DNA from 3 places in the Caulobacter sp. AVps16 genome. Region 1 is predicted to be linked to each of the others. Evidence: predicted binding sites of a transcription regulator. Region 1 holds the regulator's gene; each other region holds the start of a gene.
The links. Region 1 encodes LexA, which represses DNA repair genes until DNA is damaged. Its sites were predicted from a motif close to ATGTTCNCNANNTGTTCT; they were not measured.
Positions count from the first base shown of each region.

Region 2: a site for LexA is predicted at 3,014-3,031, ahead of ACW17U_RS13760 (DUF72 domain-containing protein). Genes of this name have one in related genera too.
Region 3: a site for LexA is predicted at 5,432-5,449, ahead of ACW17U_RS05095 (ATP-dependent helicase). Genes of this name have one in related genera too.

Region 1 covers NZ_CM178739.1:1,569,508-1,577,385, forward strand. Annotated here, with positions in the region: gene mfd (transcription-repair coupling factor) at 1-1,157, shown strand, start outside; gene lexA (transcriptional repressor LexA) at 1,358-2,068, opposite strand; gene lepB (signal peptidase I) at 2,376-3,203, opposite strand; gene ACW17U_RS07665 (lysophospholipid acyltransferase family protein) at 3,267-3,836, opposite strand; gene trpC (indole-3-glycerol phosphate synthase TrpC) at 3,941-4,729, opposite strand; gene trpD (anthranilate phosphoribosyltransferase) at 4,726-5,754, opposite strand; gene ACW17U_RS07680 (anthranilate synthase component II) at 5,762-6,358, opposite strand; gene ACW17U_RS07685 (hypothetical protein) at 6,470-6,676, shown strand; gene trpE (anthranilate synthase component I) at 6,735-7,878, opposite strand, start outside.
Region 2 covers NZ_CM178739.1:2,877,892-2,885,769, reverse strand. Annotated here, with positions in the region: gene yidC (membrane protein insertase YidC) at 1-1,041, shown strand, start outside; gene yihA (ribosome biogenesis GTP-binding protein YihA/YsxC) at 1,041-1,709, shown strand; gene ACW17U_RS13765 (hypothetical protein) at 1,735-2,037, opposite strand; gene ACW17U_RS13760 (DUF72 domain-containing protein) at 2,259-3,011, opposite strand; gene ACW17U_RS13755 (L-serine ammonia-lyase) at 3,180-4,568, opposite strand; gene ACW17U_RS13750 (M28 family metallopeptidase) at 4,752-6,404, opposite strand; gene ACW17U_RS13745 (alanine racemase) at 6,487-7,713, opposite strand; gene ACW17U_RS13740 (threonine ammonia-lyase) at 7,831-7,878, opposite strand, start outside.
Region 3 covers NZ_CM178739.1:1,069,015-1,076,892, reverse strand. Annotated here, with positions in the region: gene ACW17U_RS05130 (glutathione S-transferase family protein) at 1-157, shown strand, start outside; gene ACW17U_RS05125 (DUF6807 family protein) at 157-1,101, shown strand; gene ACW17U_RS05120 (DUF4169 family protein) at 1,104-1,280, shown strand; gene ACW17U_RS05115 (alginate O-acetyltransferase AlgX-related protein) at 1,403-2,422, opposite strand; gene ACW17U_RS05110 (tryptophan halogenase family protein) at 2,498-4,015, opposite strand; gene ACW17U_RS05105 (Coq4 family protein) at 4,062-4,850, opposite strand; gene ACW17U_RS05100 (ribbon-helix-helix domain-containing protein) at 4,921-5,169, shown strand; gene ACW17U_RS05095 (ATP-dependent helicase) at 5,450-7,840, shown strand.

The DNA.
Region 1 (7,878 bases):
TGGCGCTCAGCGGCATTCGCGAAATGTCGATCATCGCCACCCCGCCGGTCGATCGCCTGGCGGTGCGGACCTATATCAGCCCGTTCGATCCGGTGACCCTGCGCGAGGCCCTGCTGCGCGAGAAGTATCGCGGCGGCCAGGCCTATTACGTCGTGCCGCGCATCAAGGACCTGGAGGAGATCGAGAAGTTCCTCCGCACCCAGGTGCCGGAGGTGAAGTACATCGTCGGTCACGGACAGATGGCGGCCACCCAGCTGGAAGACGTGATGACGGCCTTCTATGAGGGCCAGTACGACGTGCTTCTCGCCACGACCATCGTGGAAAGCGGGCTGGACATCCCCTCGGCCAACACCCTGATCGTGCACCGTGCCGACATGTTCGGCCTGGCCCAGCTCTATCAGATCCGCGGCCGGGTCGGCCGGTCCAAGGCGCGGGCCTATGCCTATCTGACCACGCCGAACGAAAAGACCATCACCCTGTCGGCCGAGAAGCGCCTGCAGGTCCTGCAATCCCTCGACAGCCTGGGGGCCGGCTTCCAGCTGGCCAGCCACGATCTGGACCAGCGCGGCGGGGGCAACCTGCTCGGGGACGAGCAGAGCGGCCACATCAAGGAGATCGGGGTCGAGCTCTATCAGCAGATGCTGGAAGATGCCGTCGCCGAACTGCGCCAGCGCCAGGGTGCCGAAGCCCTGCTGGAGGATCGCGGCTGGTCACCCCAGATCAATACCGGCGCGGCCGTGATGATCCCGGACGAGTATGTGCCGGACCTCAATGTGCGCCTGTCGCTCTATCGCCGTCTGTCGGAAGCCGAGAAGTCGGCCGACCGCGAGGCCCTGGCGGCCGAGCTGATCGACCGCTTCGGCCCGTTGCCGCCCGAGACTGACAGCCTGCTCAAGGTTGTCGCCATCAAGGGCCTGTGCCGCGAAGCCAATGTCGCCAAGATCGATGTCGGGCCCAAGGGGGCTGTGGCCAGCTTCCGCAACGATACCTACGCCAACCCGCTGGGGTTGATGCAGTACGTCGCCAAGAACAGCCTGATCTGGAAGGTAAGGCCCGACCAGAAGGTGGTGATCAAGGGCGAATGGGACAGCCCGGCCCAGCGGCTGGATGCGGCGGAGAAGATCCTGGGGCACCTGGCGCGGATCGCGCGGGAGTAGGGCAGGGCGGCGACTTGCCCCCTACGGATCGCTTCGCGATCATCTTCCCCCGGAGGGGGAAGATCGGTAGCGCGGACCTCACCATCTTCCCCCTGCGGGGGAGGAGCGCCGAAGGCGCGGAGGGGGCCAGTGGTCCGGAAACCAAAAAAGGCCGCCCCGACATCGCCGGGACGGCCTCAAATCTCGCCAAGCCTGAAGACCTAGTGGTACCGGCGAATGAGCCCCACCAGTTTGCCCTGAACCTCGACCTGATCAGGTCCGAAGATGCGGGTCTCGTACTTGGGATTGGCCGCCTCCAGGGCGATTGAGCCGCCCTTCTTGCGCAGGCGCTTCAGCGTGGCTTCCTCGCCGACCAGGGCCACGACGATCTCCCCCGAGGTGGCCGTGTCGCCCTTCTTGATGATGACATAGTCGCCGTCGAGAATGCCGGCCTCGATCATCGAGTCGCCCTGCACCTCCAGAACATAGTGCTCCCCGCCGCCGAGCATGGATTCTGGCACTGGCAGTCGATCGCGTTCGTGCTGGATGGCGTCGATGGGCGTGCCAGCGGCGATCTTGCCCAGGATCGGCAATTCGCGGCTGTCATTGGCGGCAGCCGTCGTGGCCCCGGCGGGAGCTGCGGGAACGGAGCCGCCACCCTCCAGCACCTGGGGCTTGAAGGTGCCGCGCCCCTTGGGCGGGGCAGCCGTCGTGGCCTGCTGCGGAAGCTTGACCACTTCCAGCGCCCGGGCCCTGTGAGCCAGGCGGCGGATGAAGCCGCGCTCTTCCAGCGCGGTGATCAGGCGGTGGATGCCGGACTTCGAGGCGAGGTCCAGGGCCTCTTTCATCTCGTCGAAGGACGGTGAAACCCCGCTCTCCTTGATGCGTTCATGGATGAACATCAGCAGCTCGTGCTGCTTGCGCGTGAGCATCTCGACCTCGATGAAGACGCGGAACAAACCGCAAACCTTGCGAATGTTCTCTAGGCGTTCTTCCTTAATGTCAAGTTGACGACCTGGGTCGCGTCGAATGGCCCGTAAGGCGCATCATGGCCCGGGGCGGAATGGAATTTCCCTTTGTCGTCATGGGCTAGGGCCTGAAACATCATTCGCAGCCTGGAACCACGGGCTGGCAGGCTTCTCCCGGCGCGCCGCCAGAAACGGTGAGCCAAAGCGCTCCGAACACCGCAAGGATGCTTTGATTCCGACGCGGATCTCACCGGCCGAACCCTGATTCGACTCAGGCTGAGGGTGACCTGGCAGCCGCCGACAGGTTCTTGAAGGTCCGGCTCCAGCGCGGCCCCTTGGCCGGAGCCCAGGAAAACAGCACGCGCTCGGCCCGCCCCACCAGGTTCTCGGCCGGTACAAAGCCCATGCCCCTTTCGGGGGGCAGATGACCGTCCAGGGCGCTGTCCCAGGCGCAGCGTGCATATCCGCGCGGGGCCGGTCCGGGATCGAACCGGCTGTCGACCGAGTTGTCGCGATTATCGCCCATCATGAAGTAGCAGCCGGCCGGGACCTGATAGACGCCGGTATTGGCGGCCGGTGTCTGCGGTCCCTGGGTGTAGGTCAGATAGGCCCGCCCATTGGGCAGGCGCTCGGCCACTTCCTCGACGACCGTCGGCTGACCGTGATCGTCCTGGACGCGGAGGGCCTGGGCAAAGTGCTCGACAGGCGAACCATTGATCATCAGCACCCCGTTGCGGACCTGGATATGATCGCCGGGCAGGCCGACCAGCCGCTTGATGATGTCGGTGCGGCCGTCGCCAGGCCGCTTGAACACGACGATGTCGCCGCGCTCCGGCTGACGTTCAAACAGGCGTCCCTGTCCGATGGGCGGGCTGAAGGGCAGGGCGTGGCGGCTCCAGCCATAGGCGTATTTCGAGACCAGGATGCGGTCACCGATTTCCAGGGTCGGTTGCATCGATCCTGACGGGATCAAGAAAGGCTGGGCCAGGACGGTCCTGGGGATCATCAGGATCGCCAGGGCCACGGCGAAGAAGCGGGTCCAGTCGATGACCTCGGCCAAGAGTGGTGGCTTGGGGCTCGAATCGGCCTTGTCGTTCATCGCACGCTCCCGGAACTCAAGTGGGATAGGGGAAAGGCCGAGCTTGTCGAAATCGTGGCGCCCTCAGCCCTGAAAGGTGGTCGCCCGTTCCGGGTACTTGGGACTACAGGACTGGTAGATGGCCGCCAGCTTGACCATGTCCTTTTCGTAGTCGCCCGAGGCCATGATGGCTTCTCCCAGGCTCACGACCTTGCGGCGATAGTCCATCATGCCACAGACCATCGGCACGCCGGCCTTCAGGGCGATGTTGTAAAAGCCCGTCTTCCACTGGCGAGCCTTGCCGCGCGTGCCCTCCGGCGCGATGGTCAGCATGAATTCGTCGCGCCGCGAAAACTCCTCCGCCATGACTGAAACGGTATCGCGCGACTGCGAGCGGTCGATCGGCACGCCGCCGAGGTCGCGCATGATCCCCGCGAAGGGCCAGCGGAACAGGGACGCCTTGCCCATGAAGCTGAGATTGAGGTGCAGGGCGTCGGCTGCGCCGATGAAATAGACGAAGTCCCAGTTGCTCGTATGGGGGGCGGCGATGACCACGAACTTGCGTGACGCCGGGGCCTGGCCCTCTACGCTCCAGCCCTGAAGGCGGAAGTAGGTGGCCAAGGCCCATTTCACCAGTCGAGCTATTGGGCTCATCGGCGTCTCTTCTCCCTCGGCGCGTTCCTGTCGGGTGGGTGTCGCGGAACGTCTTGAGTCGTCAGGTTGGACGGTTGGGCGCAGGAACGCCAGATGTTCGGTGCTCAGCCGAGCAGGGTGCGCGTCGCTTCGGCCACATTGGCCTGCCGCATCAGGCTTTCGCCGACCAGCATGGCCGTGGCACCGGCGGCTTCCATGCGCACGACGTCTTCCGGGGTGAAGATGCCGCTTTCCGTGACCAGCAGGGCCTCGCGCGGGGCCCGGGCGGCCAGTCGCTCGGTGACGGCCAGATCGACCACGAAGCTTTTCAGGTCGCGATTATTGATCCCGACCAGGGTTGCACCCAGCCGGCCGGCCCGCTCCATCTCGGCCTCGTCGTGCACCTCGACCAGGGCATCCATGCCCAGGCGGGCGGCCTCGCTCATCAGATCGGCGGCCAGGGCGTCGTCGATCATCGCCAGGATCACCAGTATGGCGTCTGCGCCCAGGGCGCGGCTCTCGGTCACCTGCCAGGGGTCGACCAGGAAGTCCTTGCGGATACAGGGCAGGCTGGCGGCGGCACGGGCGTCGATCAGATAGGCATCCGCGCCCTGGAAGCTGGGGCCGTCGGTCAGGACAGAGAGGCAGGCCGCGCCGCCGGCCTCATAGGCACGGGCCAGGGCCGGCGGATCAAAATCAGCGCGGATCAGCCCCTTGGAGGGCGAGGCCTTCTTGATCTCGGCGATCAGGGCCAGCTTGCCCGGCGCATGGGCGTGGCCCAGAGCCGCCTTGAACCCGCGCGGCGACGAGGCATTGCGCGCAGCGTTGTCGAGGGCATTCAGCGTGCGGCGGCGCTTGCGATCCAGCACTTCGTCGCGCTTGTAGGCGGCGATTTTCGCCAGGATGTCGGTCATGCGTTGGCCAGTTCGGTATTGGTCGCTGCGACCAGTCCGGCAAGGGCCGCCTTGGCCGCGCCGTTATCAATGGCGGTTGCGGCCATCGCGATGCCTTCGGCCAGGGTCTCGACCTTGTCGGCGACCAGGAAGGCCGCAGCGGCATTCAGCAAGACGATGTCCCGATAGGCGCTCTTCTCGCCGTCGAGCAGGCGGGTCAGGGCAGCGGCATTATACTCGGGTTCGCCGCCGGTCAGGTCGGACAGGGCGGCGCGCGGCAGGCCGACCGCTTCCGGCGTGATCGTGAAGAAGCGCACGACGCCGTCGCGCCATTCGGCCACCTCGGTTTCGCCGGTGGTGGTCAGCTCGTCCATGCCCTGGCCGTGCACCGACCAAGCGCGCTCGGCCCCCAGGGCCCCGAGGGCCCGGGCGATGGGCTCGACGAAGCGGGGCGCCGAGACACCCATGACCTGGCGCCGGGCCCCGGCGGGGTTGGTCAGTGGACCCAGCAGGTTGAAGATTGTCCGGAAGCCCAATTGCTGGCGGATCGGGGCGACGTGCTTCATCGCGCCATGGTGGGCCTGGGCGAACAGGAAGCAGATCCCGGCCTCATCGAGCGCCTTGCGCTGTTGTGCGCGGCTGGCGTCGATATTGACCCCGAGGGCGGCCAGGACATCGGCCGTACCGGACTTTGAGGTCACGGCCCGGTTGCCGTGCTTGGCCACCTTCAGGCCGCCGCCTGCGGCCACAAAACCGACGGCGGTCGAGATGTTCAGGGTGTGCAGGCCGTCGCCGCCGGTCCCGCAGACGTCGATGACCTCATAAGGATGGTCCAGCCTGACGGCGGCGCGCCGCATGGCGCGGGCGCAGGCGGCGATCTCGCCCACCGTCTCGCCCCGCAGGCGCATGGCGGTGACCGCCGCGCCGATCTGGGCCGGTGTGGGCTCGCCGCGCAGGCAGGCGCTGAAGAAGATTTCCGCGTCATCTTCAGACAGGGTCTGACCGTCGGCCAGCTTGGCCAGCAGCGGCTTGAAGGCGTCGGACATGCTCGGCCTAGGCCCCGACCGCGAGGTCGCGCTTGACCCCGGCCAGGTCGAGGAAATTGGCCAGCATCTGGTGACCGCCCTCGGTCGCGATGGATTCGGGGTGGAACTGGACGCCGTGGACGGGGCGGGTGCGATGCTGCACGCCCATGATCTCGCCGTCAGCGGTCCAGGCGGTGACCTCCAGCTCGGCCGGCAGGTCTTCGCGGCGCACGGCCAGGCTGTGATAGCGGGTGGCGGTGAACGGGTTGGGCAGGCCCTTGAACAGGCCCTTGTCGGCGTGATGGATCGGGCTGGTCTTGCCGTGCATGACGTCCTTGGCGCGGATCACTTCGCCGCCATAGGCCTGACCGATGGCCTGGTGGCCCAGGCAGACGCCCAGGATCGGCATGTCCTCGGGAGCGCCCCGCAGCAGGGGCAGGCAGATCCCGGCCTGGTCGGGGGCCTTGGGGCCCGGCGATAGCAGGATCGCCGCCGGGCGCAGGGCCAGGGCCTGCTGCACGGTCAGGTCGTCGTTGCGATGGACCAGCGTCTCGGCCCCAAGCTCGTTCAGATAGTGGACGAGGTTGTAGGTGAAGCTGTCGTAGTTATCGATGACCAGGATCATGGGCTAGCTTCTAGAACGGCTGGGCCGGGAGCGGGAGGGGGTTTGCGGCATTTGGGCGCGAGAAAGCCTTAAGCCCGTTACAGATCCGGTCGGGTCGGGCAAGCTGCCGCCATGGTCTCGTCTGATTCCGCCCTCGATCCGGTCGCCATCGCCTATGCCCGCGCCCTGCTGCGGCCGCGGGAGCGTCGCCAGAGGATGGGGCCCGTCCTGGCAGCGGCGGCCTTTGCAGCGTTTTGCGCGCTGAGCTTCGCCACGGTGATGGTGCTGGCCCCGCCGGCCGTGACGCAGCACCTGCCGGCTGACCGCCTGGGGTACTGATACTGGGCGCGTGACAGGCGCCGAAACCGGAATCCACTTTCGGCTGTCACGCTTGCCGTCAGGCGAAACGCCAGGCCTCTTCCGCCGCCCGCTTTAGGGCGCGGGACTTGTGCAGGGTCTCGTCATATTCGGCATCGGGATCGCTGTCGGCGACCACGCCGCCGCCGGCCTGGACATACATCATGCCGTCCTTGACCAGGGCTGTGCGCAGCACGATGCAGGTATCGACCGAGCCGTCAGCGCCGACATAGCCGACTGCGCCAGCGTAGCCGAGGCCGCGCTTTTCGATTTCCAGCTCGTCGATGATCTCCATGGCCCGGACCTTGGGCGCGCCCGAAAGCGTGCCGGCGGGCAGGGCGGCCATCAGCACGTCGACCGGATCCACGCCCTCGGGCGCGACGCCTTCGACATTGGAAACGATGTGCATGACGTGGCTGTAGCGCTCGACCTTGAAGCTCTCGGTGACCTTGACGCGCGGGCCCTGGTGCGGCTTTGCGGGTTCGTTCTTGCCCGGCTCCTTCAGCATCGAGACGCGGCCGACGTCGTTGCGGCCGAGATCCAGCAGCATCAGGTGCTCGGCCCGCTCCTTGGGATCGGCCAGCAGCTCGGCCTCGAGGGCCAGGTCCTCTTCCGGCGTCGCGCCGCGCGGGCGGGTGCCGGCGATCGGGCGGATGGTGATCTTGCCGTCGCGCAGCCGCACGAGGATCTCGGGACTGGACCCCACGAGGTGGCAGCCATCGAGGTTGAGGAAATAGAGGAACGGCGACGGATTGGTCCGGCGCAGGGAGCGGTAGAGGGCGAACGGATCCAGGTCGAACGGGGCCCTGAAGCGGTGGCTGGGCACCACCTGGAAGATGTCGCCGGCTCGGATGTAGTCCTTGGCCTTCTCGACCACGACGGCATAGTCCTCGCGACTGACCGGGGTGGTGAACTCGATCGGTGCATGGCCCTTGCGCGGCGCTTCATGCGCCAGGGGACGGCGCAGGTCGGCCATCACCGTTTCGATGCGGGCCCGGGCGGCGTGGTGGGCCTCCTCGGCCGAGACCCCGGCCACCGGGCGCACCGTGGTCACCAGGATGATTTCCTGGGCGATAGCATCAAACACCGCCACGATCGACGGCCGGGTCATGATCCCGTCGGGCAGGCCCGTGGTGTCCTCGTTGATGTCGGGCAGGCGTTCGGCCAGCCGCACCATGTCATAG
Region 2 (7,878 bases), 1.3 Mb from region 1:
CTGACCGCCCTGATCCCGGATCAGGCCCAGGACATCACCGCCCAGTACCGCGTCACCCAGGCCGGCCCTGTCGACATCTATGACGTCAATTTCGTCGGTCCGGTGAAGGCCCTGGCACCCGGCCAGACCCTCGCCCAGAACACCCGCCTGTTCGCCGGTGCCAAGACCGTTCCGCTGCTGCGCAACTACGAGTTCGGCGGCCAGCCGCCGGCCTGGTGGAAGTTCTGGGACGAGAAGAAGGCCGAGGTACCGCGCTTCGACGACGCCGTCGACTGGGGCATGTTCCGCTTCTTCACCCGCCCGATCTTCAACATCATGGAGATGTTCTTCCAGCTGGTCGGCAACTTCGGCGTCGCCATCCTGCTGCTGACCGTCGCGCTCAAGCTCGTTCTCTATCCGCTGGCGGACAAGAGCTATGAGTCCATGGCCAAGATCAAAAAGATCGCGCCCGAGGTCGAGAAGCTGAAGGCCAAGTTCAAGGACGATCCGGCCAAGCAGCAGCAGGAGATGATGGGCCTGTACGCCAAGGAGAAGATCAATCCGATGATGGGCTGCCTGCCCATGCTGATCCAGATCCCGGTGTTCTACTCGCTCTACAAGGTGCTGACGGTGACCATCGAAATGCGGCATGCGCCGTTCTTCGGCTGGATTCAGGACCTTTCGGCCCGCGATCCGTCCACTTTCATGAACCTGTTCGGTCTGATCCCCTGGGATCCGGCGACCGCCCCGCTGATCGGCGCCTTCCTGTCGGGTCCTCTGCATATCGGCGTCTGGCCGCTGCTGTACGGCTTCACCATGTGGCTGACCACGGCCATGAACCCGCCGGCCGCTGATCCGATCCAGCAGAAGATCTTCCAGTTCTTCCCGATCATCTTCACCTTCACCCTGTCGCAGTTCTCGGTGGGCCTGGTGATCTACTGGTGCTGGAGCAACGTCCTGACGATCTTCCAGCAGTACATCATCATGCGCCGCTACAAGGTCGAGAACCCGATCGACCAGATCATCGCCCGGTTCCAGGGCAAGTCCGCAACGGCGACCTGATGACCGAACCCAACTTCGCGCCGCCTCCCGGTCCTGTCTTCAGCGAGGAAGAGATCGAGGCGGCGCGCGTGCTGTTTGCCCAGCCCGTGGCCTTCATGATGGGGGCCGTCAATATGGACGGCCTGCCCCATCCGATCGCCCCGGAAGTGTGCTTTGCCGGCCGCTCCAATGTTGGCAAGTCCAGCCTGATCAACGGGCTGGTGGGGCAGAAGTACCTGGCCCGAGCCTCCAATGAGCCGGGCCGCACGCGGGAGATCAACTTCTTCCTGCTGGCCGAGAAGCTGCGCCTGGTCGACCTGCCGGGCTACGGTTTTGCGCGGGCTTCGAAGACCACGGTCAGCAAGTTCCAGGACCTGGGCCGGGCCTATCTGCGCGGCCGGGCCACGCTCAAGCGCGTCTATCTGCTGATCGACGCCCGCCACGGCCTCAAGAAGGTCGACGGCGAGGCCCTGGATGCCCTCGATACGGCGGCGGTCTCCTACCAGATCATCCTGACCAAGGCCGACAAGATCAAGCCGCACGAGGTCGAGAAGGTCACGGCCGAGACCCTCAAGGCCATCGCCAAGCGTCCCGCCGCCTTCCCGCGCGTACTGGCCACCTCGTCGGAAAAGGGCCTGGGCATGCCGGAACTGCGGGCCGAGATCTCGCGGGTCTGCCTGGACGAATAGGGGGCGGGAAGGACGGGGCTCGCCCTCAGGATCCCTGCCGCCTGTAGGTCGCCGTACAGCGTGCCGTGCACTGGGCCCACTGGCTGGGGCAGATGTCGTCGTCGCCCGCCTTGCAGAAATAATAGCTTCGCGCGCAGGCGGCCCGGCACTGGCCCGCATCACCGCCCGGCCGGCTTGAGGCCAGCGGGATCAGCGGCTGCAGGGTGGTCTGCGGACCCACGGTCGCGGCAGCCGGCGGGGCCTTGGCCTTGGAGGCAGGCGTCGGGTCGGCACCGGCCGGTGAGGCCAGGGCGAGGGACACAAGCAGCAGGGTCAAAGCGCGGCGCATGGGCGTAGCCTAGGGCCTGGCGGTTAAGGTTTGGCTAACCATGTTTTGGCGGCCGGCGCCGGAACGCCCCCTCCGTCACGTCGCGTATCCGCGCCGCCTCCCCCGCAAGCGGGGCAGGAGGTTCCCGCTGCTCTTCTGCTGCGCCGTAGCGAAGCGTGCGGGGGAGGTGGCGCGCTGCGAACACGCAGCGTGACGGAGGGGGCGCTACGGGGCTTGCCGCGCTACTTCAGCTTACCGATCAGCGCCATCGCCGCCGCCGGGTTCCTGACCTTGGCCCCCGAGATGAAATAGGCGAACACGTCGCCGCGACGGGCCCAGGCGCGGGTCTGGTCGACCACGCCGTCCAGCTCCCCGGAGGTCATGCCGGTGGGTTCGTCCTCGCGGCTGCACATCAGCCGGGCATAGGTGAAGTCGGCGGTCGGCTGGTCGATACAGGGCCAGGTCGGCTCCTCGTCATCGACGGCATAGACGATGGCCGCGCCGTACCGCGCCGCGAGATCATAGAACTGCGTCGTGGCGAAGGTCGGGTTGCGAACCTCCAGGGCATGGCGGGCCGGGCGGCCGCCGATCTCGCGCGGCAGCAGTTTCAGGAAGCCCTCGAAGTCCTCCGGTTCGAACTTCTTCGTGCCCATGAACTGCCAGTTGATCGGTCCCAGCTTGTCGCCCAGCTCGGTCATGCCCTGGCCGAGGAACTTCTTCAGCGACTCGCCATTGGCCGACAGCACCTTGCGATTGGTGCAGAACCGGCTCGCCTTGACCGAAAAGACAAAGTCGCTCGGGGTTTCGTCATGCCACTTGCGCCAGCTGTCAGGCTTGAAGGTCGAATAGTAGGTGCCGTTGATCTCGAGGCTGGTCAGCCGGGACGACGCGTATCGCAGCTCGTCCTTCTGCTTGACCGTGTCGGGATAGAAAACGCCGCGCCAGGGCTCGAAGGTCCAGCCGCCGATGCCGGTTCGAATGACGCCTGCGGACATTTTTGTTCCCTTTTTGTTCAGGGTGAACCTAGGGGAGGTTTTGATGGGCGTCGAGAGGCGACTTGCCCCCTCCTGGCTGCTTCGCAGCCGTCCTCCCCCGTAGGGGGAAGACGAGATCATCTTCCCCCTACGGGGGAGGAGCGCCATCGGCGCGGAGGGGGCAAGTGATCAGCACTCCACCCGGTTGACCGACAGGCCCACAGCCAGGCCGCCCATCGAGGTTTCCTTGTAGATCTCGTTCATGTCCTCGCCGGTGCGCTTCATGGTGGCGATCACCTTGTCGAGGCTCACCGAGTGCTGGCCGTCGCCCAGCAGGGCCAGGCGGGCGGCGTCGATGGCCTTGATGGCCCCCATGGCATTGCGCTCGATGCAGGGGATTTGCACCAGGCCGCCGATCGGATCGCAGGTCAGGCCCAGATTGTGCTCCATGCCGATCTCGGCGGCATTTTCGATCTGGGCATTGGTCCCGCCGAGGGCAGCGCACAGGCCGGCGGCAGCCATGGAGCAGGCGACGCCGACCTCACCCTGGCAGCCGACCTCGGCCCCGCTGATCGAGGCATTGCGCTTGTAGAGGGCACCGATGGCGGCGGCGGTCAGCAGGAAGGTGCGCACCTGGTCCGGCGTGCCCTGATAGAAGCGGACGAAGAAGCGCAGCACCGCCGGCACCAACCCGGCCGCGCCATTGGTCGGGGCGGTGACGACGCGACCGCCGGCGGCGTTCTCCTCATTGACGGCCATGGCCCACAGATTGACGAAATCCATGGCGGCCAGAGGGTCACTGATCTGCCGCTCCATGCGCCCCTGCAGGGTCTGGTGGATCTGCCGGGCGCGGCGCTTGACCGAAAGCCCGCCGGGCAGGATGCCGTCCTGGCGCATGCCGCGGTCGATACAGGCCTCCATGGCCCCATAGATCCGGTCCAGGCCCGCATGCATCTCGTCCTGGCTCATGCGCGCCAGTTCATTGGCCCCCATCACCCCGGCGATGGTCAGGCCGGCATCGGCGGCGCGCTGCAGCAGGTCAGCCCCGCTCTCGAACGGAAACGGGATGGCGGGACCCTCCTCGGGCGGCGCGTTGCGGCCCATCTCGGACTCGTCGCGCACAAAGCCGCCACCGACCGAGAAATAGGTCCGTTCGGCGATCAGGGTGCCGGCGGCGTCGAAGGCGGAAAAGGTCAGGCCGTTGGGATGCTGGGGCAAACGCTCATGGCCCAGCCAGACGATGTCGCGGGCCTCGTCGAAGGCGATCCCGGTCTCGCCGCCCAGGGACAGCCACTGGCTGGCGCGCGCCTCGGTCAGGGCGGCTTCGCCTGCATCGGGATCGAGCTCGGCGGGGATGAAGCCCATCAGGCCCAGCACGACCGCCCGGTCGGTGGCGTGGCCGTGGCCGGTCAGGGCCAGGGACGCATAGAGGCGCGTCTCGACGCGGGCGACGTCGGCAAGCCTGCCACTGTCACGCAGCCGGCCGACGAACAGCACCGCCGCCGTCATCGGGCCCATGGTGTGGCTGCTCGACGGGCCTACGCCGAGTTTGAAGAGGTCGAAGACTGAGGCTGTCATGGGTGTATCCCGCTCGACCGCATCGCGGTCGGCGCTATCCGGTTCAAAACAGGCTTGTCATCACTGCCGCCCTCCGGCGAAGGCCGGGGGAAAGCCGGGACCCAGGGCGCAGCGCGATGCGCCGGCCCATGGGTCCCGGATAGCCTCTGGGAGGCTTCCGGGATGACAGGATTGAGCTGAGGCCTACTTGCGCTCTGCCTTCGAGGCGTCGCGGGTTCCCTTGAACTCCGAACCCTCGCCCCATTCGGGCCAGCGGGTGGAGTTGGCCAGATCCGCACCCAGGCCCTGGATCAGGCTGATGTCAGCGGTCATGCCATCCAGTCGCCAGCTGGCGTTCCACTCGTCGGCCGGCTGGTGATAGGCATTGATGCGGTAGGCGTCGGCGAAGGCCTTGCCGGCCGCCACACCGCCCTCGACCAGATCCTCGCCCGAGCCGAACGAGATGGCCGGCACGCCGCGCTTGGCGAACGGGAAGTGGTCCGAGCGATAGAAGTAGCCGGCTTCCGTGGCCGGGTCAGGCGTATAGGTGCGGCCGACCTTCTTGCCGTGGGCGATCAGGTCGTCCAGCAGGCCCAGCTTGGCGCTGCCCGAGATGGTGAAGTCCTTGGCCGGGCCGGCTGGATCCAGGGCGTCGGTGTTCAGCACGCCGACGGTCTTGGCCAGAGGATAGAGCGGGTTGGCCGCATAGTACTCCGAGCCCAGCAGGCCCTTTTCCTCGGCGGTCACGGCCAGGAAGACCAGGGTGCGGTCGGCGCGGGGGCTCTTGGCGAACACCCGGCCCATTTCCAGCATGGCCGCGATGCCGGTCGCGTTGTCGACGGCGCCGTTATAGATCGTGTCGCCCTTGGCATCGGCCAGGCCCACGCCCAGATGGTCCCAGTGGCCGGTGAAGAACACCGTCTCGTCCGGACGCTTGGCACCGGTCAGCTTGCCGACCACGTTCTTGGAAATGATCACCTTGGGCTCGACGGCATAGGCGGCCGAGAAGGTCGCGCCCTTCAGTTCCACCGGTTTGAAGTCGCGGCTCTGGGCCTGCTTCTTCAGGGCGTCAAAATCCAGGCCGGCCGCCTTGAACAGCTCCACGGCGGTGTCGCGCTGGATCCAGCCTTCCAGGGCCGGGTGCTGCTTGGTCGGCTCCTTGCGGACGATGTCGAACATCGTGTTGGTGTTGGAGTTCTTGACCGTGGCCCAGCCGTAGGAGGCGGGGGCCGTCTCATGCACGATCAGCAGGCCGGCCGCACCGAGGCGGGCGGCTTCCTCGAACTTGTAGGTCCAGCGGCCATAATAGGTCATGGCCTTGCCGCCGAAGTCACCGGACCCGGTCTCGAAGTCCGGGTCATTGATCAGGACGACGACGATCTTGCCCTTGACGTCCAGGCCTTTGAAATCGTCCCAGTTCCGTTCCGGGGCCTTGACGCCATAGCCGGCGAAGACGATCGGGGCGTTCTGGATCGACACCTTGTCGACATTGGTCATGGCCGCACGGATGGCGATCTGTTCACCCTGATTGAGGGCGATGTGGCTGTTGCCGACCATCATGTGGGCGCTGACCGGGCCCTTGATCTCGAACATGCCCAGCGGCACGTCCTGGGTCCAGGCGCGCTTGCCATCCTTCAGGTCGCCGCCGGGCTCCAGGCCCGCAGCCTTCATCTGTTCGACAATATAGGCGACGGTCTTGGTCTCGCCGGCCGTGGCGGGGCTGCGACCCTCGAAGGCGTCCGATGACAGGGTCTTGATGTGGGCGGCCAGATTGGCGGGGTCGATCTTCGGCGCATCCGCGGCATGGGCCAGCATGGGGGCCGTGAACAGGGCAGTGGCGAGCAGAAGGCGTTTCATCTTTGTCACTCTTTGGAGCAAATCTTGTCGTTGGGGCGGGACCGTATCCGGGGTCTTCCGTTAGGGGAAGGGGCCAGTGGCGTCAGGCCCTGGAGATCCGTCGCCCATCCACGGCCCAGCGCTCCAGCATCGCGCCATCCCAGACATGCAGGGCGTCATAGAGATTGATGGTCGGATCGCAGTGGCCCGGCTGCAGCCAGACGATGTCGCCCACCTTGGGGGCGTCGGGCGGGAAGGCCCGGGCCGGGTCGGCATCGGCCGCGCTGACCGCGCGGTCGAAGCCGAGCGGATCGCGGCCGGCGGCCTTCAGGACGTCGATCATGGCCGGGTGGGCGATCATGCCATGTTCGTCGCCCATCGGTCGCCACAGCGAGCCAGAGGCGGCACCGGAGACCATGCGCGCCGGCGGGCCGTCCATTGACACCGCCTTGAAGCCGGCATCGACGACGACATGGCTCTTGTGACGGGCCGAGACGACACTGGCGGCGATGAACAGGGACGGCTCGAACGGCCAGTCGCCGCCGCCCGGGGCCCCGCAGGCGTCGTACTCGACATCCATCACGCCATAGGAGCCGGCCTGCAGCTCGGTGAAGACGCCCGAGGCCAGGTCAAAGGCATGGGTGCCGGTGCCGCCGCCGGTGACCACGGGCGGCGGCAGGCCGGCGGCGGTCAGCTCGGCGACCAGGGTCTTGAGGGTGGCGAAGGCGGCCTCGTCGGCGGACCGGCGCAGGGCCCCGTCGTCCAGATGCTGCAGGTGGCCGAGATAGGCCTGGATCCCGGCAAAGCGCAGGCCCGGCGAGGCGTCGGCGGCCCGGGCCAGGGCCAGGGCCTCGTGCGGATAGGCCCCCGTACGATGGGTGCCCAAGTCCAGGTCGACGACCAGGTCCAGCAGGGTCCCGGCCGCCACGGCGGCGTCCGACAGGCGGTCGATCTGGCCGGCATCGTCGGCCGTGACGCCGATCCGGGCCCCGGATCTCGCCAAGGCCGCCAGACGCTGCGCAGCCCAGGGCGGTGGGGCGGCGGTGACGAGGATGTCGGTGATCCCGCCGGCCACGAAGGCCTCGGCCTCGCCGACAGTCTGCGCGCAAAGGCCGACCGCCCCGCGCTCGACGATCAGCCGGCCCAGGGTCGAGCACTTGTGGGTCTTGCCATGGGCCCGCAGCCGCACGCCGGCCGCGTTACAGAGGGCCTGCATGCGATCGAGATTGCGCAGCAGGGCGGCCTTGTCGACCACGAGGAGCGGGGTCTGGGGGAGGGCGTCTGCGCCTGGAAAGTTCATGCTGATCCCATTCCCGATCCAATCCGTCATCCCGCGCTTTATGCGCGGGACCCATCTGTCCGCCTTGGGGACGATGCCACGCTAGCGCGCACGTGCGAGCTGAACCATGGGTCCCGCGCATAAAGCGCGGGATGACGTGATGGGGCGTTAGATCTCGCCCGCCAGCACCCGCGCGAACAGGGCCGGATCGACATT
Region 3 (7,878 bases), 500 kb from region 1:
GCTGGGCGATAGGTTCTCGGCAGCAGACATGATGTTTGTCAGCCTGTTGCAGTTCGCGCGGCAGATGCTGCCTCCGCACGCGGTCTATGATGACTGGCTGGCCCGGGCCAATGCGCGACCTGCCCTGGCACGAGCCCTCGCCAAGGATGCTGCCTGATGGCTCTCCGCGCACCAAGCTTCGCCCTTGCTGCCCTTGTTGCCCTTCTGGCTGTGGGAACGGCCGTCCAAGCCGATCCCGCCGTTGGAGCCAGGGTTGACGCCACCTTCGCCGATGACTCGGTCACACTGACCGAAGGCGGCAAGCCGGTTCTGGTCTATCGGACCAAGCCCCTCGCCCCATCCGTGGAACCAGGGCGGCTGAACTATGTCCACCCCCTCTATGCCCCCGATGGCACGGTACTGACCGAAGACAAGCCGGCCGACCATCTTCATCAGCGCGGCGTGTTCTGGAGCTGGCACCAGATCCTGGTGAACGGCAAGATGGTAGCCGACGGCTGGTACATGAAGGGCCTGACCTTTCATGTCCGGGAGAAGCGCTTCAAGGGGGATAGCCAGGGCGGCGGCACCCTTACAGTCAATGCCGACTGGATCGTCACGTCAGGGCCAGAACTCGACTATGTGGCCCGTGAGACCACGAAGGTCAGGGTCTTTCCGCTGAAGGACGGTAGCCGGCGCATCAATTTTGACACCGTCATCACCTCGCGCGTTGAAACCCTGGGTCTCGGCGGCAGTGACGATGCCAAGGGCTATGGCGGCTTTTCCATACGTTTGGTGCGTCCGGAGAACCTAAGCTTCGCCTCGGCGGGCAAAACCGTCACTCCTGCAGACACGGCGGTTGCAGCCGGCCCCAGCATGGGATTCGCCTGGCCCGCAGAGGCGGGTTTGCCCGCCTGGACGCTAGGCCTGACCTGCAAGGTCAATGACCAGCCGATCACGAGCTGGATCCTGCGAAGGTCCCTCTCGATGCAGAACTGCGCCTTCCCAGGCCAAACGCCCTATGTGATCAAAAAGGACGAATCCCTTCGTTTGCATCAAACCTTGATCATCCGGCCGGCGACCCCGGCCAAGGGGTCAACGGTGCCCAAACCCCCAAAGTCCTGACCATGGCCGAGATCCTCAATCTGAACCGGGCGCGCAAGGCCAAGGCCAAGGCTGATGGCAAGTCGCAAGCCGCCGAAAACCGCGCCAGGTTCGGACGTAGCAAGGCTGAAAAAGCCCTGGAAGCGGCCAGCGCAGACAAGCTCCGCCGCGACCTGGACGGGGCCAAACGCGAAGACTGAGGTCAGCCCCAAGCGCCCCTGTCGTTTCGAGAGACCCCTGTAAGCGGAAAAAACAGGCTCAAAAATCAAACCTGTAGAGCGCCGTTTAGAACTTTGGATCTCTCCGTCTGTAGCTAAGGGCTCTAGGCCAGCAGACGATTGACCGCAACGCCTCGCGGATAGGTAGCCAAAAACCGTTCGGCGACAAAATGAAGGATGACGTCGGGCTGTTCCCGATCGATCAAGTCTCCAATGACATCCCCATCATGCCAGACAAAGACTGAGCGCGAGAAATGCTGAGCCAGCAGCTCAACGCTTAGGGTCGCCGTTGAGTCCCTGAAGATCAGCGCCTTAGGCAAGGTCCTGTCTTCCTGCTCCATGATCACTGTCGCACGCCCACCGCCTCCGGGAATATAGCCTTCAGGCGTAGGCACCTGCCGGGCCCGCATACGCGCCTCCGGCAGGGTGTGCGAGATCACCAACTCCAACATGTTACCGACTCGCGCCAGCGCGGCGTCGACTTCAAACTGCGCCTTTACCGCGTCGGGCAGCTGGATCAGGACGTCGCCCTCCATCCCGGCAATAAAGTGTTGCAGGTCATTGAAGGTCAGGGGCGGTCCTACCGGTGCCCCACGGGCCTGCAGCGTCAGTATGGCCTCGCGATAGACATGGTAGGCTCCCATCCAGTTGACATGGGTATCACCGCGAAAGAACAGCAGCCCAAGGCGCTTCAGAGCGTCAAAGCGTTCGCCCAAATAGGTGACGATGTCGGGCCGCATCCGGGCCATGGCCCTGGCGGGCCTGTCCTCAAGCGTGGTCATGCCGTCGAGACCTGCGGGTAGATACTCTTGGTAGACGACGCTTTTCTCGGGGCAGATGAACATCTGGTAGAAGCGATCGCTCAGCCGGTCCGCCCGCTCGTCGAGAATGGTCTGGACCCTGCCTTGCTCATCGGCGGTCCACCGCTTGAGCCCGAACTGCCAGCTGAGAAAATCATTGGTGTCGTTGATCAGAAACACCCAGCCGCCGGGTGCAGCCAGACCCTTTGCACCGTTCTGGACGGTCTTCAGATCGCTAAGGATGGCGGAAGGTCCGGCAAGCCCATCAGCATGGGGCGCCGGCTGAACGTCCGCCTGTCTGCGGCGACCAAACTGAAATCGCATAGATCCGTCACTCCAGGGCGGGAGACGCTAGACGTTGCAAGAGTCGAGAGCAACCTGCTGCCGCCGCCTCCCCGATCACGCCTCGACAGTGTCCAGCATGTTGTTCTGGGCCAGGAAGGCCTCATGGTCTGGCATGGTCTCGACCAATTGGGCAATCTGGCGCTGGAGGGCCGCAAAGCTGGCGGCCGTGTCCTGCGGATCAGACCGGTCGGCGAGCGGATTGTAGCTCTGCGGGATCACGCCCTGTCCCAGCATGACCGCAAGCCAGGAACTCTGGGAGAAAAGCTCGTCAGGCCGCGAAACCAGCATCCCCCGGTCCCGGAAGATCGCGATGCGATCCCTCAGGCTGTCCGGAATCGGCATGCTGGCGACATAGCTCCAGAACTCGGAGTCCCGCCTTGTGGTGGCATGATAGTGCAGGATGATGAAGTCCCGCACCTCCTGGGCTTCCTCGCTGACCCGTCGGTTATAGGTGTCGATATTTACCGGACTGAATTCCCGGTCGGGAAAATGCTGCAGCAGCTTCACCAGGCCGGAATGGACCATGTGGATGCTGGTCGACTCGAGCGGCTCCAGAAACCCGCTGGCCAGGCCGAGCGCGACAACATTGCGGTTCCAGGCCTTGCGCCGGCGGCCGGTGACAAACCGCAGATGCCTCGGCTCTGCCAGGGGCGCGCCGTCCAGATTGTCCATCAGGGTCCGGGTGGCGATCTCTTCTGTCGTGAAGCGGCTGGAATAGACATAGCCATTGCCGGTGCGATGCTGCAGAGGAATGCGCCATTGCCAGCCAGCCTCGCGAACGGTCGAGGTCGTATAGGGCGTGATCGGCCCGACGCGCTCACACGGAACCGCCACCGCCCGATCAACCGGTAGCCAATGGCTCCAGTCGTCATAGCCGGTCTTGAGAGCGCCCTCGATCAGGAGGCCGCGAAAGCCGGTGCAGTCGATGAACAGGTCGGCCGAGACAGTCTGGCCGTCCTTCAGGGTCAGGCTCTCGACGAAGCCATCCTCGCTGCGCAAGGTGACGTCTATGACCTCGCCCTCAAGCCGTTTGACGCCCAGCTGTTCGCTGAAGCGACGCAGGTGGCGGCCGTAAAGAATGGCGTCGAAATGATAGGCCGAGGTGAAACGGCTCAGGGGTGAGGCCGGATCAACGGTCGGCGCGGCGACCCGGCCGCGCCGCGCAGCGTGGCCGCAGAGGGAATAGGCCCCGATGTCATCGGCCAGACCCTTGTCGCGCAGCATCAGATAGAGCTGGTGAAAGTCGCCCAGTTCGTTGTGCGGACCAAAGACGCCGAAGGGGTGCAGGTAGCGACTCTCGGCATCGCCCCAGCCCACGAACTCGATCCCGAGCTTCAGGCTGGCCTTGGTCTGCCGCATGAAGGCGGCTTCCTTCAGGCCGATCAGGGCATTGAACTGGCGGATGGCCGGAATCGTGGCCTCACCCACCCCCACAATGCCGATCTCGGCCGACTCGATCAGCTGGATCGAGCTGCCCCGGCCCAGGGCAGATCTGAGGGCGGCAGCGGCCATCCAGCCGGCCGTGCCACCGCCGACAATCACGATCGACCTTATGGCCCGCTCGTTCTGCATCCTGCGCTCCCCGCGGGCTGTTGCCGCCCCCTTGCGTCCAGGCGGTCTATGCCATGGGGGCGGCGTCGAGGCGATCACGCCGTTCAGGGGGGATGGCGAGGTAGATACTGTTGGGCTGGATCCCCAGCCGCCTGCGCGCCTCGTCGAGCGGCAGGGCGAACAGGGCCGGATAGTCGACCGCAGGCAGCCAGGCTGCGGCCTTGCCGTTTTTCCAGGCCTGGCGCACAGCGGCCCCATAGGGATGGCCATTGCGGGCCCGCGAAAACTCCCGCGCGCCGGCCAGGGCGATCGCGGCAAAGCCCAGGCTGCGGGTCTGGGCATAGGAAAAGGCGACCACGCAGACCTCGCCCAAAGCATCGGTGCTGTAGCCGGTCAGAACATGCCAGACATCGTGGACATCCCGCAGGCGCCGGCCGTACCAGGCGAGCGGATGCAAGGCGTCGACATCGTTGTCGGCCACCTTGCGGCTTTCGTCGGCCAGGCCCTCGGCCGACAGGCCACGCGGGGCGATGAAGTCCCGATAGGCCGCCCCGACCGTCCCCGGCGCGAACTGGGCCAGCCAGGCCTTGTCGGACAGGCGAAGTGCGAATTCGTCGCGCTCATAGGCGATGCGCCCGCCTTCCGGGGTCGACAGCAGACGGCGATAGCCGTTGGGAACCGCCTTGCCGGCCAGGGCCCGCATGATTTCGAACACCTGGGCGGTGTCTTCCTTGTCGGCGATCAGCCGGCGCAGGGCTTGGAGGGCCCGGATCGGCTGCAGCCGGAAGGCATCGCGCCTTTTCGGCACGAAGCCGGGCGGGGCAGCATGATCAAGGACTTGCGTGGCGGCGTTCATGAGGCATGCTCCGAGCGGACGCAACGAAGGTGACATCGCGTCACCTTTTTTCAAGAGGCAAATGGCCGCCATGGGCAGTCTCAAAAAGCGTTCGGTCAATCTGGCCGGCCACGCCACATCCTTGGCGCTGGAACCGGAATTCTGGTGGGCCCTCGAGATGGCTGCCGCAGCCGAGAGCCTGAGCATGGCCGCCCTGATCCAGCGCATCGACACCGGGCGCGGCGAGAGCCCCCTGGCTTCCGCCTGCCGGGTCTTTGCCCTCAGGCAGGCCCTCGCAGCTCAGCCCGGTCGGGAAGAGGTCGGCGACGGCAGGGGCTGAGGTTCAGGCATCGGGCTCGGCCGGGCCAATCCCGTCCGAAAGGACAGGTGTCCGGGCAGATTTGCAGACCCGCCAAGACGCCAGGCCATCATCAGGGTCAGCCCCACAACCAGCAGGCCCAGTCCGGCAAGCCAGGCCGCAGAACGGTTATGGCGGATGCGCTCGGCCATGCTGGCCTCCCCTCAACTATGCTGCCTCCTGAACGCCTTCCGGGCTGGACCGGTTCCGCAAACCGCCAAGGAGGGCTTAAGCCTCCGCCCGTCTGTGCTACATATGTTCCATGTCTTCAGGCTACGACTCGCATCCGCCCCATGGCGATCTCCCCTCCCCGCGCATCTCCGACCTCGCCCGCCCGCGCGGCCCGGGCGGCGATCCCGGCTATCTGGACGGGCTGAACCCCGAGCAAAGGGCGGCGGTCGAGACCACCGAAGGTCCCGTCCTGGTCCTGGCCGGGGCCGGCACCGGCAAGACCCGGGTTCTGACCACCCGTCTGGCCCATATCCTGTCGACGGGTCGCGCCCGCCCCTGGGAGCTTCTGGCCGTCACCTTCACCAACAAGGCCGCCCGCGAGATGCGCGAGCGGATCACCCACATCATCGGGGCCGAGGCCGAGGGCCTGCGCTGGCTCGGCACCTTCCACTCGGTGGCCGCCCAGATCCTGCGCCGCCATGCCGAGCTGGTCGGCCTGAAGTCCAGCTATACGATCATCGACAATGACGACCAGGAACGGCTGCTGAAGCAGCTGATCGAGGCCGAGAACATCGACGCCAAGCGCTGGACGCCCAAGATCCTGGCGGGGATGATCGACAACTGGAAAAACAAGGGCTGGACGCCCGATCGCGTGCCCCCCGCGGATGGGTCCGAGTTCGCCGCCGGCAAGGGCACCATCCTCTATCGTCAGTACCAGGATCGTTTGCGCATCCTCAATGCCTGCGACTTCGGCGACCTGCTGCTGCACAACATCACCATCTTCACCAGCCATCCCGACGTTCTGACCGACTACCAGACCCGCTTCAGATATGTGCTGGTTGACGAATACCAGGACACCAATATCGCCCAGTATCTCTGGCTTCGACTGCTGGCCCAGGGCCGGCAGAATGTCTGCTGCGTGGGCGATGACGACCAGTCGATCTATGGCTGGCGCGGGGCCGAGGTCGACAACATCCTGCGGTTCGAACGCGATTTCCCCGGCGCCAAGGTGGTCCGGCTCGAGCGAAACTATCGGTCTACGGAGCATATTCTGGCCGCCGCCTCGGGCCTGATCACCGCCAACAAGGACCGCCTGGGCAAGACCCTCTGGACCGACGAGGCGGGCGGCGAAAAGGTCAAGGTCAGCGGCGTCTGGGACGGCGAAGCCGAAAGCCGGATGGTCGCGGACGAGATCGAAAAGGCCAAGCGCGCCGGCCGCAAGTACAGCCACATGGCCATCCTGGTCCGGGCCAGCTTCCAGATGCGCGCCTTCGAAGAGCGCTTCGTGATGCTGCAGATCCCCTACAAGGTGGTCGGCGGGCCGCGCTTCTTCGAGCGGGCCGAGATCCGCGACGCCCACGCCTATCTGCGCCTGATCCAGTCGCCGGATGATGACCTGGCCTTTGAGCGCATCGTCAACACGCCCAAGCGCGGCATCGGCGATACCTCGGTGCAGAAACTGCTGCAGGTCGCCCGGCTGGAGAGCCTGCCGGCGGTCGAGGCGGCGCGCACCCTGGTGGGCAGCGACGAACTTCCGGCCCGAACCCGCACGGCCCTCAGCAACTTCCTGCGGGACCTGGATCGCTGGCGGGCCCTGGCCCAGACCATGCCCCACCAGCGGGTGCTCGAAGCCGTTCTGGAAGAGAGCGGCTATACTGACGCCCTGCGCCTCGACAAGGGTCCGACCAGCCAGACGCGGCTGGAGAACCTCAAGGAGCTCGTCCAGTCGATGAGCGCCTTCGATACCCTGGAGGCCTATCTGGAGCACGTGTCTCTGGTCATGGACCTCGACAAGGGGGCCGGCGACGACGCGGTCTGGATCATGACCCTGCACTCGGCCAAGGGGCTGGAGTTCCCTCTGGTGTTCCTGCCCGGCTGGGAGGAAGGCGTCTTCCCCAGCCAGCGCAGCATGGACGACAAGGGCACCAAGGGGCTCGAGGAAGAACGGCGCCTGGCCTATGTCGGCATCACCCGGGCCCGCGAAGAGGCCCGGATCAGCTTCGTGGCCAATCGCCAGGTCTATGGTCGCTGGACCAGCCAGCTGCCGTCGCGCTTTGTCGATGAACTGCCCCTGGCCCATGTCGAGGCGGCGTCCGAGACCGGCTATTATGGCGGCGGTCCAGGCATGCAGCAGACGGCGGCCTCGCGCTGGGACGATACCGGCCAGAGCGCGTTCGGCGGTTCGGGCTATGCCAGCCCTGGCTGGAAGCGGGCCCAGGACCGCATGGCCGGCGGCGGCAATTCCTGGAGCAATCCCCGCACTGGCGGCTCGGGCGGCCGCTCGGCCCCGATCGAGGGCGAAGGCCGCCTGGTGGCCGTCTCGGCCCCCTCCAGGGCCAGCGCCTTCCAGCGCGGTGACCGGGTGTTCCACGTCAAGTTCGGCTACGGCCAGGTCTCCAGCGTCGAGGGCAACAAGCTGTCGGTCGCCTTCGACAAGGCCGGCGACAAGAAGGTCATCGACAGTTTCGTTGAGAAGGCGTGACATTCAGGCTCCGGGTTAGGGTCCCGCCAGATTCGCCC